DNA from 2 places in the Pantoea sp. SGAir0418 genome. Region 1 is predicted to be linked to the other one. Evidence: predicted binding sites of a transcription regulator. Region 1 holds the regulator's gene; the other holds the start of a gene.
What was found. Region 1 encodes ArgR, which controls arginine synthesis, uptake and breakdown. Its sites were predicted from a motif close to ANTGAATAAAAATACANT; they were not measured.
Positions count from the first base shown of each region.

Region 2: argC (N-acetyl-gamma-glutamyl-phosphate reductase) is a predicted target of ArgR. The motif match lies at 5,539-5,556, and genes of this name have one in related genera.

Region 1 is NZ_CP027911.1:391,949-399,623, forward strand. Features, by position in the region: gene aaeB (p-hydroxybenzoic acid efflux pump subunit AaeB) at 1-1,651, shown strand, start outside; gene C1N84_RS01835 (NAD-dependent succinate-semialdehyde dehydrogenase) at 1,763-3,217, shown strand; gene C1N84_RS01840 (barstar family protein) at 3,233-3,502, shown strand; gene yhcN (peroxide/acid stress response protein YhcN) at 3,562-3,828, opposite strand; gene C1N84_RS01850 (YdgH/BhsA/McbA-like domain containing protein) at 3,932-4,198, opposite strand; gene yhcN (peroxide/acid stress response protein YhcN) at 4,289-4,552, opposite strand; gene argR (transcriptional regulator ArgR) at 5,045-5,515, opposite strand; gene mdh (malate dehydrogenase) at 5,936-6,871, shown strand; gene mscM (miniconductance mechanosensitive channel MscM) at 6,918-7,675, opposite strand, start outside.
Region 2 is NZ_CP027911.1:95,507-103,181, reverse strand. Features, by position in the region: gene C1N84_RS00460 (Ig-like domain-containing protein) at 1-848, opposite strand, end outside; gene argH (argininosuccinate lyase) at 949-2,328, opposite strand; gene C1N84_RS00450 (argininosuccinate synthase) at 2,404-3,621, opposite strand; gene argB (acetylglutamate kinase) at 3,636-4,412, opposite strand; gene argC (N-acetyl-gamma-glutamyl-phosphate reductase) at 4,431-5,435, opposite strand; gene argE (acetylornithine deacetylase) at 5,603-6,751, shown strand; gene ppc (phosphoenolpyruvate carboxylase) at 7,001-7,675, shown strand, end outside.

The sequences.
Region 1 (7,675 bases):
CTGGCTCTCATCGCTGATTAAAGTCGAAAACTCCTACGCGCTGGGCCTCGCCGGCTACACTGCGCTGATCATCGTGGTGACCGCGGATGCCAGCGGCGGCCTGACGCTGGCGCCGCAGTTCGCCGTGGAGCGCTGCAGCGAAATTGTGCTCGGTATTCTGTGCGCCATTCTCGCCGACATGCTGTTCTCTCCGCGCTCGATCAAGAAAGTGATTGATGCGGAAGTGGATGCGCTGCTGGTAGCGCACTACCGCCTGCTGCAGCTGTGCGTGGCGCACGAGGATAAAGAGGAAGTCGACAAAGCCTGGAGCGCGCTGGTGCGCCGCACGACCGCGCTCAACGGCATGCGTAGCCAGCTGCTGATGGAGTCGTCGCGCTGGAGCAACACCAGCCGCCGGCTGCAAATGCTCAACACGCTATCGCTGACGCTGATTACTCAGGCCGCTGAGACCTTCCTGATTCAGAATTCGCGCCCGGATTACATCCCACCGCAGTATCGCCTGCTGATTGAAAAAGAGGTAACCAGCGTCAGCGACGTGCATAAGCGCATGAAGCTGATGCGCCGCGTTATTGGCGTCAGCAGTAAAAGCGTGCCGTTTACCCTGGCCAGCTGGGTCGGCGCGGCGACCGAATATCTGCTGCTGATCAATGGCGTCAAAAGTAACAGCCGTATCACCACGCTGGAGGAGAGCATTCTGCAGCGTGAAGTGGTGATCCAGGCGCGCTCAGCGGAAACGCATCATGCGATGATCAATGGCGTGCGCACCTTTGTCGCTACCGCGCTCGGTTCGCTGTTCTGGCTATATACCGGCTGGACTTCCGGCAGCGGCTGCATGGTGATGCTGGCGGTGATTACCGCGCTGGCGATGCGTATGCCGAATCCGCTGATGATGGCGAAAGACTTCTTCTACGGCATGGCCTTTGCGGTGCCGCTGGGCATGCTCTACTTCATCTGGGTATTGCCGGGCACCCAGCAAAGTGCCTTGCTGTTGTGTATCGCGATTGGCGCACTCGGCTTTATCGGCGGCATCTTTGTACAGCGGCGGCAGATTGGTACGCTGGGCGCGCTGATCGGCACCATCAACGTGCTGGTGCTGGATAACCCGATGAAGTTTGAGTTCAACGTGTTTCTCGACAACGCGCTCGGTCAGTGGATTGGCAGCTTTGTGGCGATGATGGTGATTTTGCTGATTCGTGACAAATCCAAAGCCCGCACCGGACGCAAGCTGCTGAATCGCTTTATGTATGCTGCGGTGGCCGCGCTGACCACCAATCAGGCGCGTCGGCGTGAGAACCATTTACCGGCGCTTTATCAGCAGCTGTTCCTGCTGCTTAATCTGTTCCCTGGCGATATCGACAAATACCGGATTGCGCTCACGCTGATTATTGGTCATCAGCGCCTGCGCAACGCGGAGGTACCGGTCAATGCCGATCTGTCGGCGTATCACCGCCAGCTGCGCGCCACCGCCGACCGCATTATTGCGGCCAGCAGCGATGATAAACGGCGCTACTACTTTGAGCGCCTGCTGCAGGAGCTGGACGTTTATCAGCAGAAGCTGCAGCACTATGCCGCCCCGGCCAGCGTGACGGAACCGGTGAAACGGCTGTCGATGATGCTGGATAAGTACCAGAACACCCTCATCCAAATCTGAAACTGGCCGCTGCCTGGCGCAGCGGCTGGCCTGATGCCACGCTGACCCTCATTGCCCGATTATTGCCATCTATACTTTCCTGACAGGATGCTCACTGACAGGAGAATAACGATGTCCACTTCCCTGCAACAACACGAACTGTTCAACACTGGCTACTTCGCTGACGGCCAGTGGCACACCGCCAGCAGCACCTTTGATGTCACCAATCCGGCCACCGGCGAGGTACTGGCGCAGGTGGCGAAAGCCGGCAAGGCTGAAACCGAACAGGCGATTGCCGCCGCACAGCGCGCTTTTCCGGCTTGGCGCGACAAAACCGCCAAACAGCGCAGCGAAATCCTTTATCGCTGGTACCAGCTGATCATTGAGCACAAAAGCTGGCTGGGCCAGCTGATGACCGCCGAGCAGGGCAAACCGCTAAAGGAAGCCGAGGGGGAAGTAGAGTACGCCGCCAGCTTTATTCAATGGTTTGCCGAGCAGGCGAAGCGCGCCAACGGCGAAATTATCCCGCCGGCCAAAGCCGGTTCACGCATTCTGGCGACGCGCGAGCCGATTGGCGTGGTCGCTGCCATCACGCCGTGGAATTTCCCGATGGCGATGCTGACGCGCAAACTCGGCCCGGCGCTGGCGGCCGGCTGCACCGGCATCATCAAGCCGGCCAATAACACCCCGCTCAGCGCCTTTGCGCTGGTGGCGCTGGCACAAAAGGCGGGCGTGCCGGACGGCGTGCTGAACGCGGTAGCCGGCGACACGCACGCCATCAGCGACGCCATTATGGCTTCCCGCGCGGTGCGTAAAATCTCCTTTACCGGTTCCACCGCGGTGGGGAAAACGCTGATGCGGAACGCGGCCGAAACCATGAAGAAAGTCTCGATGGAGCTGGGCGGCAACGCGCCCTATATCGTCTTTGACGATGCCGATATCGACGCGGCGGTGCAGGGGGCTATCGCCAACAAATTCCGCAACGCCGGCCAGGTGTGCGTCAGCGTTAACCGCTTCTATATCCACAACGCAATATACGACCGCTTTGTGCATCAGCTGGCTGAGGCGGTGGGCAAACTGAAAGTGGGCAATGGCGTGGAGCCGGGCGTGGTGGTCGGGCCGCTGATTGAGGCGTCCGCGGTGGAGAAAGTGGAAGAGCATGTCAAAGATGCGCTGAGCAAAGGCGGGAAACTGCTGGTGGGCGGCGAGCGCCATCCGCTGGGCGGCAACTTCTGGCAGCCGACGGTGATTGCCGATGCGCATGAAGAGATGCAGCTGGCGCAGGAAGAGACCTTCGGTCCGGTGGCCGCCTGCTTCCGCTTTGACGATGAAGCTGAGGTGATCGCGCGCGCCAACAATACCGAATACGGTCTGGCGGCTTACTTCTATACGCAGAATCTGCAGCGCGTGTTCCGCGTTTCGGCGGCGCTGGAAGCCGGCATGATTGGAATCAATGAGTGCGCGGTCTCGACCGAGCTGGCACCGTTTGGCGGCGTGAAAGAGTCCGGACTGGGACGCGAAGGATCGGTGCTGGGCATGGAAGAGTATCTGGAAGTCAAAGCGCTGCACCTCGGCGGTCTGGCGTAGCGAGAGGATGTCACCATGAGAACCGAGCGTTTCGACTTCAATGAAATCGTCGATCAGGCTCATTTCTACCGTCAGTTTTGCGAACGTTTCGCGCTGGCGGATCGCACCATTCACGATCTGGACGATCTGTGGGAAATGATCATCGGCGAGCAGATCCCGTTGCCGCTGGAAATTGCGTTCATCAATCTGGGGAAAGGGCAGAAACGCCGCTATGGTGCGCTGATATTGCTATTCGATGAGGCAGAAGAGGAGCTGGAAGGCCAGCTCCGCTTTAATGTTCAGTAGCACAACCAAAAAGGGCCCCGGCAGGCGGGGCCAAAGGGTTCGTCAGAATTGACGAGGAATTATTTGTACAGCTCTGCAGTCAGGTGATAGCTGTCACCAGTGCGCGCTTCAATCACTTTATACGCGCTGGCACCCTGCTCATCGGCTTTCTGAGAAAGCTGAGCGCGGTAATCCATAGGTGAGCCGCCTGTTCCGCTAACGGTAATGGTCTGGCCGGTAGATTGCAGATTCTGCGCGGATTCATCCGTTACCAGTTGGGCAGCCGAAGCGCCAAAAGCGAACAGAGAAAGCAGCGTAGCGGTTGCGATGGTTGTTTTGATTTTCATAATTCGTCTCCTCATTAGAATCAACAACCTGCGGCACGAAGAGGGTAAGCGGGTCGTCGATCTTCTCCCGGCGACTGCATAACGCCGGATCGATAGTTAAAGTTTATTTGTACAGTTCAGCCGTCACGTGGAAAGTGTTGTCCTGATTGTTCTCAATGATGCGGTAATGGCTGGCACCCTGAGCATCGGCTTTCTGGGACAGTTCCTGACGGATATTGGTCTGGTCGCCATCGACGCCGCTCACGCTAATGGTCTGATTCAGCGGCTGCAGATTTTCAGCCTGGGTGTTTGTTACCAGGGTGGCAGCACTGGCGCCAAAAGACAGAACGGAAGCCAGACTCAGTACAGCAATAGATAATTTGGTTTTCATGATTCACTCTCCTGAAATGGGGTGGGCAACCTGAGAGGCAAACGCCTCTCAAACGGGTCGCCGTTCACACTGCATCTTGTTCCGGCAAACTTATTTATAAAGTTCCGCGGTTGCGTGGTAGCTGTTGTCGTTATAAGCCTCAACAACGCGATAGGCTTTAGCACCTTGCGCTTCAGCTTTGGCGTTCAGCTGCTGATGGATATCCATCGGTGAGCCGCCAATGCCGCTGACGCTAATGGTGCCGACCGGCTGCAGGTTCGCTGCCTGTTCGGCGTTGATAGAATCTGCGGCGAAAGCACCAAATGACAGGGCAGATAGAACACTCAGGGTGGCGATAGTAGTTTTAACGTTCATGGTATTTTTCCTCGTCTTCTGTTTTTCTCTTTTTGATTTCGTGTGATTTGCATCACGAAAAGAAGTATAGATCTAATCACCCATGAAATTAATATCCCGCTAATAATGATTGGTTGTAATTCTTTATCCTTATGGCACATTTTTATAACGCAAAGTTATTAAAACCGCCTGGATCTTAACCAGGAGGGTGTATTTTCATGCAAAAACAATGATCTGCATCAAATTATCTTTTTGTGCGAAACAATGTGGTTGATCAAGCTGGCTGCGAGCTAAAAGCAAGAGATAACCGCTAAGCACTAATTGTAAAGCAGCGTAAAATAGCGCAAAGGGTTAAGCAGGCGAAAAGGTCGTACCAATAGTTCCCCGCATTGAGAACCCGGCGGAATATGGCTAAGCAGTTATTTTGTAAGGTGTTGGCGATAAAACAGCGGGATAAGCGCGGGCGGGCAGGCAAGGTTACCGGCAGGTGAACCGCCGGTAACAGACAGGGTTTTATAGTTCCTGTTCGAATAACACCAGCACGGCGTCATACAGCTGCTTCACCGTAAAGGCGCGCGCTGGCGTAATAAAGATGGTGTCGTCACCGGCGATGGTGCCGAGGATGCCTTCGGCTTTGCCGAGGGAGTCGAGCAGGCGGGCGATCAATTGGGCTGCGCCCGGGCTGGTATGAATCACTACCAGCGCATCGTTATAGTCGATATCCAGCACCAGATTCTTCAGCGGACTGGTGGTGGTAGGCACGCCCAGTTCGGCTGGCAGGCAGTACACCATCTCCATTTTGGCGTTACGCGTGCGCACCGCGCCAAACTTGGTCAGCATACGAGAAACTTTTGACTGGTTGATGTTGCCGAAGCCGTCTTCCTGCAGCGCCTGGACAATTTCGCCCTGAGAGCTGAACTTTTCTTCTTTCAGTAAGGCTTTGAACGCCTTTATCAGATCGTCTTGTTTAGATGGGTTTCGCATAAGCTACCAATAAAAGAGGGTTGCAGCAGGCAACAGGCCCGTCGCAGATAAATTATTATGCATTTAGATGAATTTTTATGCAATAAGCGGATGCGTGAATTCACGGCATGCGCGTGTGGGGCGGGCATGATAACAGAGTTTTATCCTGCACCAAAATCGCGCGCTGGCGCGCAAAGCGAAGGTTGCAAAGTTGTTATATTATTGAAGTGGTAACAACAAAACGATGATCATTGCCGTCCATAGTCTTCTGGCTGCGACTGGATCATTCAGGCGACTTCTGAAGTGGAGATGTCTCGGGAGCCGATTGCGGCGTAATGTTATTGCGCGACAGGTGTGTCGCTATCGCCTGAGAAGTTGATTAAACTCGTAACCTGATGGATTTCCGGCATATCTCTGCCCCACCTTAATAAGGAGTTCAGGATGAAAGTTGCCGTTCTCGGTGCAGCTGGTGGTATTGGCCAGGCACTCGCTCTGCTGCTCAAGACCCAATTACCCGCAGGTTCAGCCCTCTCACTGTATGACATTGCCCCGGTGACGCCAGGCGTCGCGGTTGATCTCAGCCACATTCCTACTGCCGTGAAAGTCGAAGGGTTCAGTGGCGAAGATGCCACGCCGGCTCTGCACGGCGCCGATGTGGTGCTGATCTCGGCCGGTGTGGCACGCAAACCTGGCATGGACCGCGCCGATCTGTTTAACGTCAACGCCGGTATCGTGCGTAACCTGATTGAACAGGTGGCGACCACCGCGCCAAAAGCGCTGATTGGCGTCATCACTAACCCGGTAAATACCACGGTGGCGATTGCCGCCGAAGTGCTGAAAAAAGCCGGTGTGTACGATAAAAACCGGCTGTTTGGCGTCTCAACGCTGGATGTGATTCGCGCCAACACCTTTGTCGCAGCCCTGAAGGGCAAACAGCCTACGGAGATTGAAGTGCCGGTGGTCGGCGGGCATTCAGGCGTGACCATTCTGCCGCTGCTGTCGCAGGTTAAAGGCGTCAGCTTCAGCGAGCAGGAGATCGCCGACCTGACGAAACGTATTCAGAATGCCGGTACCGAAGTGGTGGAAGCCAAAGCCGGTGGCGGCTCGGCGACGCTGTCGATGGGCCAGGCGGCGGCGCGCTTTGGTCTGTCGCTGATTCGTGCACTGCAGGGCGAAGCCAATGTCGTAGAGTGCGCCTATGTGGAAGGCGACGGCGAGTACGCGCGCTTCTTCTCGCAGCCGCTGCTGCTGGGCAAAAACGGTATCGCCGAACGCCGTCCGCTCGGGCCGCTCAGTGATTTCGAACAGCAGGCGCTCAACGGCATGCTGGATACGCTGAAAAAAGATATCGCGCAGGGCGAAGAGTTTGTGAAGTAACCCGCGCGTAAAGAAAAAACGCCCGGCGCATGCCGGGCGTTTTGTTTTACAGGCCACCGGATTTGAAAGTCCGGCTGGCAGCCGAACCGTTGCTGGCGGGCGTTTTGCGCCCCAGCGTTTCCATCCGTACCTGGAAAGGCGGGAACGGCATCTCAATGCCATGCTCTTCAAAGCCGCGCAGAATCAGCTGATGCAGCTCATGACGCAGCGGCATACGATGGCCCATCTCCGCCGCGTGCACGCGCAGCTCAAACAGCTGAATGCCCTGCTGCAGATCCACCAGGAACACATCCGGCGCTGGCATATCCAGCACGTAGGTACAGCGATCGGCCGCCTGCTTCAGGATGGTCGTCACCTCTTCGCTGTTAACGTGGGCCGGTGCCGGAATGGTCAGCACCACGCGCGTCACCGAATCCGACAGCGACCAGTTGACGAACTGCTCGGTGATAAAGGCCTTGTTCGGCACGATAATCTCTTTGCGGTCCCAGTCGGTAATGGTGGTGGCGCGAGTATTGATGCGGGTGATGCTGCCGGTCAAATCGCGAATGGTCACGGTATCGCCAATACGAATTGGTTTCTCAAACAGGATGATCAGGCCGGAGATAAAGTTAGCGAAGATCTCCTGCATCCCAAAGCCCAGCCCCAGACCCAGCGCCGCTACCAGCCACTGCAGTTTTGACCACTCCACGCCAATAATCGAGAAACCAATCAGACCGCCGACCAGCATCAGCGCGTATTTGGTCAGGGTGGTAATGGCGTAACCGGTACCGGGCGACAGGCTGAGGTGTTGCAGCAGCGCCAGCT
Region 2 (7,675 bases), 300 kb from region 1:
TGCAAATCCTGCTCCGTCAGCACCAGGGAGTGGCCGACGATACCGGACTGCGTCAGCTCCTGCTGCAGATCGTCATTATTCAGCACCAGCTCATACTGCTGCGTAGTCGGGTTAAGCTCCGCGTCCTGAAACAGGTTAACCGGCACGCTGGCCAGCAAATCGTGCAGATGCAGGCCGCTGAGCTCCATCAGCCGCGCGTCGTCCGCCGTAACATCCTCCGCCACAATCAGGCTGACCGGCGCACTGACATTCCCTGCGCCGCATGTCACCACGATCTGATGCTCGCCAGCGGCCAGCGCATGAGACGGCGTAAAGGTCCATTTGTGATCGCTATCGACCAGCGCACTGCCGAGCGGCTCATCGTTATCAAACAGCTCAACCCGGCTGCCGGGCTGGCCTTTACCGGAAAAAGTCGGCTGGGTTTGCGTAGTGCTCTCTTCCGGCCAGATAAACTGCGTGCCGCTGTGCATGGCGGTTAACGTGACCGGTACAAAACCAGCGTCTTCGACGATCAGCGTGAAGGGCGCGCTGGCGCTCTGCGGCATTGCCGCCACCTGTGCCACGAACTGATGACTCCCGCCCGCCAGCGCGGCAGGCAGCGTAAAACTGAAGTAGCCGGTCTGAGCATCGCTGAGCGTGCTGCCCACTAACTCGCCGTGATGGTAACACTCAAGCGTGACGCCACGGCCGGCATAGCCGTTCAGCGCAGGGCGCGTATCGCGGGTGATTTCGCCATCGACAATAAAACCGCCGTCATTCACCGAGGCGGAATCGAAGGTGACAGGAACCTGGTTTTCAACGGCCGGCTCCAGAGGAAAGAAAGGGTAGCCAAAGCGTGAAGTGCTCATTTATGTTCTCCAAATTAACTGCGAGCACACTTTAAGAACTCTTCACGCCAGGCCGATCAAGAATTGTCTCTTTTTTGCGAAAGAAATTTCCTGGCGCGCATTACGCCAGGTTTAAGCGCTGCTTCGCTTCGCCAATCGCCAGCGCCACCTGCTGTGGTGCCACGCCGCCGCGCGCGTTACGCTTATCGAGACAAGACTGCAGCGACAGCACCGGATAAACATCTTCCCCGATCGCCGCGCTAAACTGCTTAAGCTGCGCCAGACTTAATGCTTCCAGCGCGACGCCTTGTTTGATCGCTTCCACCACGGTTTCGCCGACAATGTGGTGCGCTTCGCGGAACGGCACGCCTTTGGCTACCAGATAATCGGCCAGTTCGGTCGAGTTAGCGTAACCCTGCTCGGCGGCTTCCTGACAGCGCGGACGCTTCACCTGAATGCCGTCCAGCACCAGCGCTGACATATGCAGGCAGTCAAGCCAGGTATCGAGCGCATCGAATAGCCCTTCTTTGTCTTCCTGCATATCTTTGTTGTACGCCAGCGGCAGCCCTTTCAGCGTCATCATCATGCCGGTCAGTGCGCCCTGCACGCGACCGCACTTGCCGCGGATCAGCTCCAGCGCGTCCGGATTTTTCTTCTGCGGCATCAGCGATGAGCCTGACGTCACTTTATCGGACAGCTCAATAAAGCCGGCTTCACCGGTGTTGAAGAAGATCATGTCTTCAGCGAAGCGCGACAGGTGCACCATGCCAATCGAGGCATCAGACAGCAGCTCCAGCACGTGATCGCGGTCGGACACGGTATCCAGGCTGTTACGCGTGGCAGAGGCGAAGCCGAGCCAGCCGGCCAGCTGCTCACGGTCGATCTCATAAGCAGTACCGGCCAGCGCGCCGCAGCCCAGCGGGCTGACGTCCAGCCGCTTCAGCGTATCCTGCAGACGGCTCTCGTCGCGCGCCAGCATCTCAACGTAGGCCAGACACCAGTGGGCAAACGTCACCGGCTGCGCCCGCTGCAGGTGGGTGTAGCCCGGCATCACGGCATCCTGATTGGCCTCAGCCGTGGCTACCAGCGCCGACTGCAGCTCGCGCGTGGCTTCCAGCAGCAGTGCCACCTGCGTTTTACACCACAGTTTGAGATCGGTCGCCACCTGGTCGTTACGGCTGCGCCCGGTGTGCAGCTTTTTGCCCAGCGCGCCGACTTTGTCGATCAGCTTGCCTTCCACCCAGCTGTGAATATCCTCGGCATCGCTCTGCAGAATCTGCTGCGGGTTGGCGCGAACCTCTTCCAGCAGCGCATTCAGCGCGGCTTCCAGCTGCTGCTGCTCTTCACTGCTCAGCACGTTTACCGTTACCAGCGCGTTTGACCAGGCCACCGAACCGATGATGTCCTGCTCCGCCAGGCGGTAGTCAAACCGCAGTGAGTCGTTGAACTGTTTAAACCGTTGATCTGCCGCCTGTGAAAAACGTCCGCCCCAAAGTGCCATCTGTTTGCTCCTGAATCTGTTAAACAAAGGGCGGCCCGAAGCCGCCCCTGCAAAATATGTCGCCTGCCGCCGGTGTTACTTCTTCTGCTCGTTCAGCGCGCGAATGCGTGAAGAGAGCGAGAACAGACGGATAAAGCCGCCCGCGTGACGGTGATCGTACACTTCGTCTTCGCCGAAGGTGGCAAACTCTTCTGAGTACAGGCTGTTCGCCGATTTTTTCTGGATCGCCGTGGCCTGGCCTTTGTACAGCTGCAGTACCACTTCCCCGTTCACCAGCTCTGCCAGCGATGCGGCAGCGGCCTGGATTGACTGACGCAGCGGTGCGAACCAGCGGCCGTCATACACCACGTAAGACATCTCCTGACCCAGCTGTTCACGCCATTTGAAGCTGTCGCGATCCAGTACCAGCTGCTCAACCGCACGCAGTGCGTTGACCATGATGGTGCCGCCAGGGGTTTCGTAGCAGCCGCGTGATTTGATGCCCACCAGACGGTTTTCCACGATATCAATCCGGCCCACGCCGTGTTTCGCTCCCAGCGCATTGAGTTTTTCCAGACACTGGAACGGGCTCAGTTTCTCACCGTTCACCGCGACAACCTGGCCTTTCTCCACGCTGACAGTGACATTTTCGGGCTGATCCGGCGCTTCCAGCGGATCGACGGTCCACACCCAGCAATCTTTGTTCGGCGCGTTCCACGGGCTCTCCAGCACGCCACCTTCGGTCGAGATGTGCCAGGCGTTCTCATCACGGCTGTAGATTTTTTCCAGCGACGCGGTGGTCGGGATATTGCGCTCTTTCAGGTAATCCAGCAGCGCTTCACGCGAACGCAGGTTCCACTCACGCCATGGCGCCACCACTTTAAGCTGCGGTGCCAGCGCGGTATAGGTGGTTTCGAAACGCACCTGATCGTTGCCTTTACCGGTTGCGCCGTGGCACAGCGCGTCTGCGCCCACTTTCAGCGCCAGTTCAACCTGCGCTTTGGCGATGATAGGACGCGCCATTGAGGTGCCCAGCAGATAGGTGCCTTCGTACAGCGCACCGGTCTGCAGCACCGGGTAAACGTATTCGCTGATAAACTCTTCACGCAGATCGACCACGTGGCACTCAGACGCGCCCGACTGCAGCGCTTTCTTCTCTACGCCTTCCAGATCGGCCGGATCCTGACCAATGTTGGCCACGAACGCCACTACTTCACAACCACCGTAGTTCTCTTTCAGCCAGGGAATGATGGCCGAGGTATCCAGACCGCCCGAGTAAGCCAGAACGATTTTTTTGATGTTTTGCGTGCTCATGTCGTAATCCTTGATTATGCGAGAATCCGGGTGCCAATCGACACGCCGTTGAAAAGGGTTGGCAGCTGTTCAGCATGACGCCAGCTGGCAATATCCACCGGGCGGCCCAGCGTACGCGCCGCGTCGAGCGCCGCATGCACTTTCACAATCATGCCATCGGTAATAATGCCCTGGGCAATCAGCTGCTCGGCTTTGGCTGCGGTCATCTCGGCGATGCGCTGACCTTTGCCGTCGAGAATACCGCTGACGTCCGACAGCAGCACCAGATCGGCACCGATGGTCGCGGCCAGTGCAGTCGCAGCCTGGTCAGCGTTGACGTTCATCAGTTCACCACCGTCGGTGATGCCAATCGAGCTGATCACCGGCATATAGCCCGCGTCCAGCAGCGTATTCAGCAGTTGCGGATTGCCCGGCGTGGCGTTGCCGACATGCCCCAGCTCCTCATCGAACTGTGCCACGTTCACCAGGCCGGCATCGCCGAGGCATAAACCCACTGCGCCAATGCCGTACTTCTTCGCCCATGCCAGCAGCGTTTTGTTGGCGGTGCCGGCCAGCGCACCGGTAATAATGTCGATCTGATCGGCTGGCGTCACGCGCAAACCGTTCTTCTTTTTCACCGGCAACGCCAGTTTCTTCATCAGCTCGTCCACCAGGCAGCCACCGCCGTGGACGATGATCAGCGGACGCTGATACTGCGTGCGGTACGCCAGCAGGGCATCAAACAGACGCGCCAGCGCTTCTTCGCTATCCAGCAGTACGCCGCCCAGCTTAATGATCAGAGGATTGCTCATGGTCAGGTTATCCGTCCGTTAAATCAGAGACAGCGTTTCGGGGAAGCCGAAACGAATATTGAGACACTGCACCGCCTGTGAGGAGGCGCCTTTCAGCAGGTTGTCTTCCGCTGCGACAACAATCAGGTGCTCGCCCTGCACGGCAAAGCCGATATCGCAGAACGGCAGGCCAACCACCGCTTTCAGCGCCGGTACGCCTTTGTCGTACAGCCGCACCAGCGGTTTATCGTGGTAAGCGCTGTGGAACGCCGCCGCCACATCCTGCTGGCTCACGCCGGCGTTCAGACGACAGGTGATGGTTTCCAGAATGCCGCGCGGGAAATTACCGAGATGCGGCGTGAAGATCACCGGCGTGCCGAGATGGGCCACAATCTCCGGATGGTGACGGTGATTGAAGAGACCGTACGGCTGCAGGCTGACTTCACAGAAGCTGGTGGTGACGCTGGCTTTACGCCCGGCACCGCTGACGCCACTGGTGGCATTGATTACCGGCCACTGAGCCGGATTAAGCAGGCCAGCCTTAATCAGCGGCTTAAGCGCCAGCTGCGCGGCGGTCGGATAGCAACCCGGCACCGCCACCAGCTGCGCGTCTTTAATCTGCTCGTGGTTCCATTCGGCCAGGCCGTAAACGGCTTTGTCGAGCCACGCCTGGTGCTGATGGCTGAAACCGTAATACTGTTGATAAAAGCCGTCGTCGTTAACGCGGAACGCGCCTGAGAGGTCGAACACCACGCAGCCGGCTTTCAGGAATTCCGGGGCCAGATCGTGGCTGACTTCGTGTGCGGTGGCGAGGAACACCACATCGACCTTGCCGGCCCACTCTGCGGCATCACCCAGCGGCTGCAATGGCAAATCGACCCTGCCTTTCAGCTGCGGATGGAGATCGGAGAGTAACTTTCCGGCATCCGGGCTTTGCGCTGAAACCGCCAAAGCGGTTATGTTCATATGCGGGTGGCGATTCAGGTAGGTGGCAAGCTCTACGCCAGCATAACCACTGGCACCAACGATCAGCGTATTCAACATCAGGCTGTATACCTTATTACAGTCACACGTATCGGGTCGCGGCATTGCCCCGTTGCCCACGATGCCGTTTGCAGCTTTTTTCAGTTCACATGCAGACGACGTTAATGTATTTTTATTCACTATTAATGCATTAATATTGATACATCCTAACCCAGGGACCGTCAACAGTGAAGACAAAAATTCCACCTTTTATCGAACTCTACCGCCAGCTGATTGCAACACCGTCGATCAGCGCCACCGACAGCGCGCTGGATCAGAGCAATGAAACTTTAATCAATTTGCTGGCGGGCTGGTTCCGCGATCTCGGCTTCAGCGTGGAAGTCCAGCCGGTGCCGGGTACACGCCACAAATTCAACCTGCTGGCGCGCAGCGGCAGCGGCGCAGGTGGCCTACTGCTGGCGGGCCATACCGACACCGTGCCGTATGACGACGGCCGCTGGACGCGCGATCCCTTCACCCTGACCGAACACGACAACAAGCTGTACGGCTTAGGCACCGCCGACATGAAAGGCTTCTTTGCCTTTATTCTTGATGCGCTGCGTGACGTTGACGTGACGAAGCTCAGCAAACCGCTGTACATCCTTGCCACCGCCGATGAAGAGACCACGATGGCCGGCGCGAAATACTTCTCTGAATCGACCCAGCTGCGGCCGGACTGCGCCATCATCGGCGAACCGACGTCGCTGAAACCGGTGCGCGCCCACAAAGGCCACCTGTCGCACGCCATCCGCATTCAGGGTCAGTCCGGTCATTCCAGCGATCCGGCGCGCGGCGTGAACGCTATCGAGCTGATGCATGAATCCATTACTCAGCTGATGCAGCTGCGTAATACGCTGAAAGAGCGCTATCACCATGACGGCTTCGCCATTCCCTATCCGACCATGAACTTTGGCCATATCCATGGCGGCGACGCGGCGAACCGCATCTGCGCCTGCTGTGAGCTGCATATGGATATCCGTCCGCTGCCGGGACTGACGCTGAGCGATCTCGACGGTTTACTCAATGAAGCGCTGGCACCGGTGAGCGCGCGCTGGCCAGGCCGTCTGACTGTGGGTGAGCTGCATCCGCCGATTCCCGGTTACGAATGCCCGGCCGATCATGAACTGGTCAAAGTGGTGGAGAAGCTACTGGGCGTGCCGACAGAAGTGGTGAATTACTGCACCGAAGCGCCGTTTATCCAGCAGTTGTGCCCGACGCTGGTGTTAGGGCCTGGATCCATCAATCAGGCGCATCAGCCAGACGAGTTTATTGATACCGCATTTATTAAGCCGACTCATGCGCTTATCACTCAGGTTGTGCAGCATTTTTGCCATTGATGATTAAAAGATGGGGCATTTCACTGCGAAATCAGCAAATTGCCCCGTCATTATCCGGGATTTGATAATAAGAATAACTTATCCCACCTCCTGTCAATTAAATTCGATGAATTTCCGATAGTTAGCAGCACGATACCGGCAATTTAAGTCAATTGACGAACAGGAAGAACCGTGGCTAGATAAAAGACGATGTTATGCCCGTTGGGTATAGAGGTTTTATATTTAAGACGATAAGGGTGTCAGGGTCACATGAACGAACAATATTCCGCAATGCGAAGTAATGTCAGTATGCTCGGCAAACTGCTCGGGGATACGATAAAGGATGCACTGGGAGAGAACATCCTCGATCGGGTGGAGACCATCCGCAAGCTCTCTAAGTCATCCCGTGCAGGAAATGACACTCATCGTAAGGAACTGCTCTCCACGCTGCAAAACCTGTCTAACGACGAGCTGCTGCCGGTGGCACGCGCGTTCAGCCAGTTCCTTAACCTCACCAACGTGGCAGAGCAGTATCAAACCATTTCGCGCAGCGGCGACGGTGCTAACCATCCGGAGCTGCTGAAAAAGACCTTCGAGCGCCTGAAGCAGCAGAGCGATCTCAGCGAGCCGGCCATCCGCCAGGCGATTGAGGAGCTGTCGCTGGAGCTGGTGCTCACCGCCCACCCGACCGAGATTACCCGCCGCACGCTGATCCACAAGCTGGGCGAAGTGAACAGCTGTCTGCAACAGCTCGACCACAGCGACATCACCGACTACGAACGCAACCAGGTCATGCGCCGTCTGCGTCAGCTGGTGGCGCAGGCGTGGCACACCGATGAAATCCGTAAATATCGCCCGACGCCGGTAGATGAAGCCAAATGGGGCTTCGCGGTGGTGGAGAACAGCCTGTGGGAAGGCGTACCGGCGTTTCTGCGCGAGCTGAAC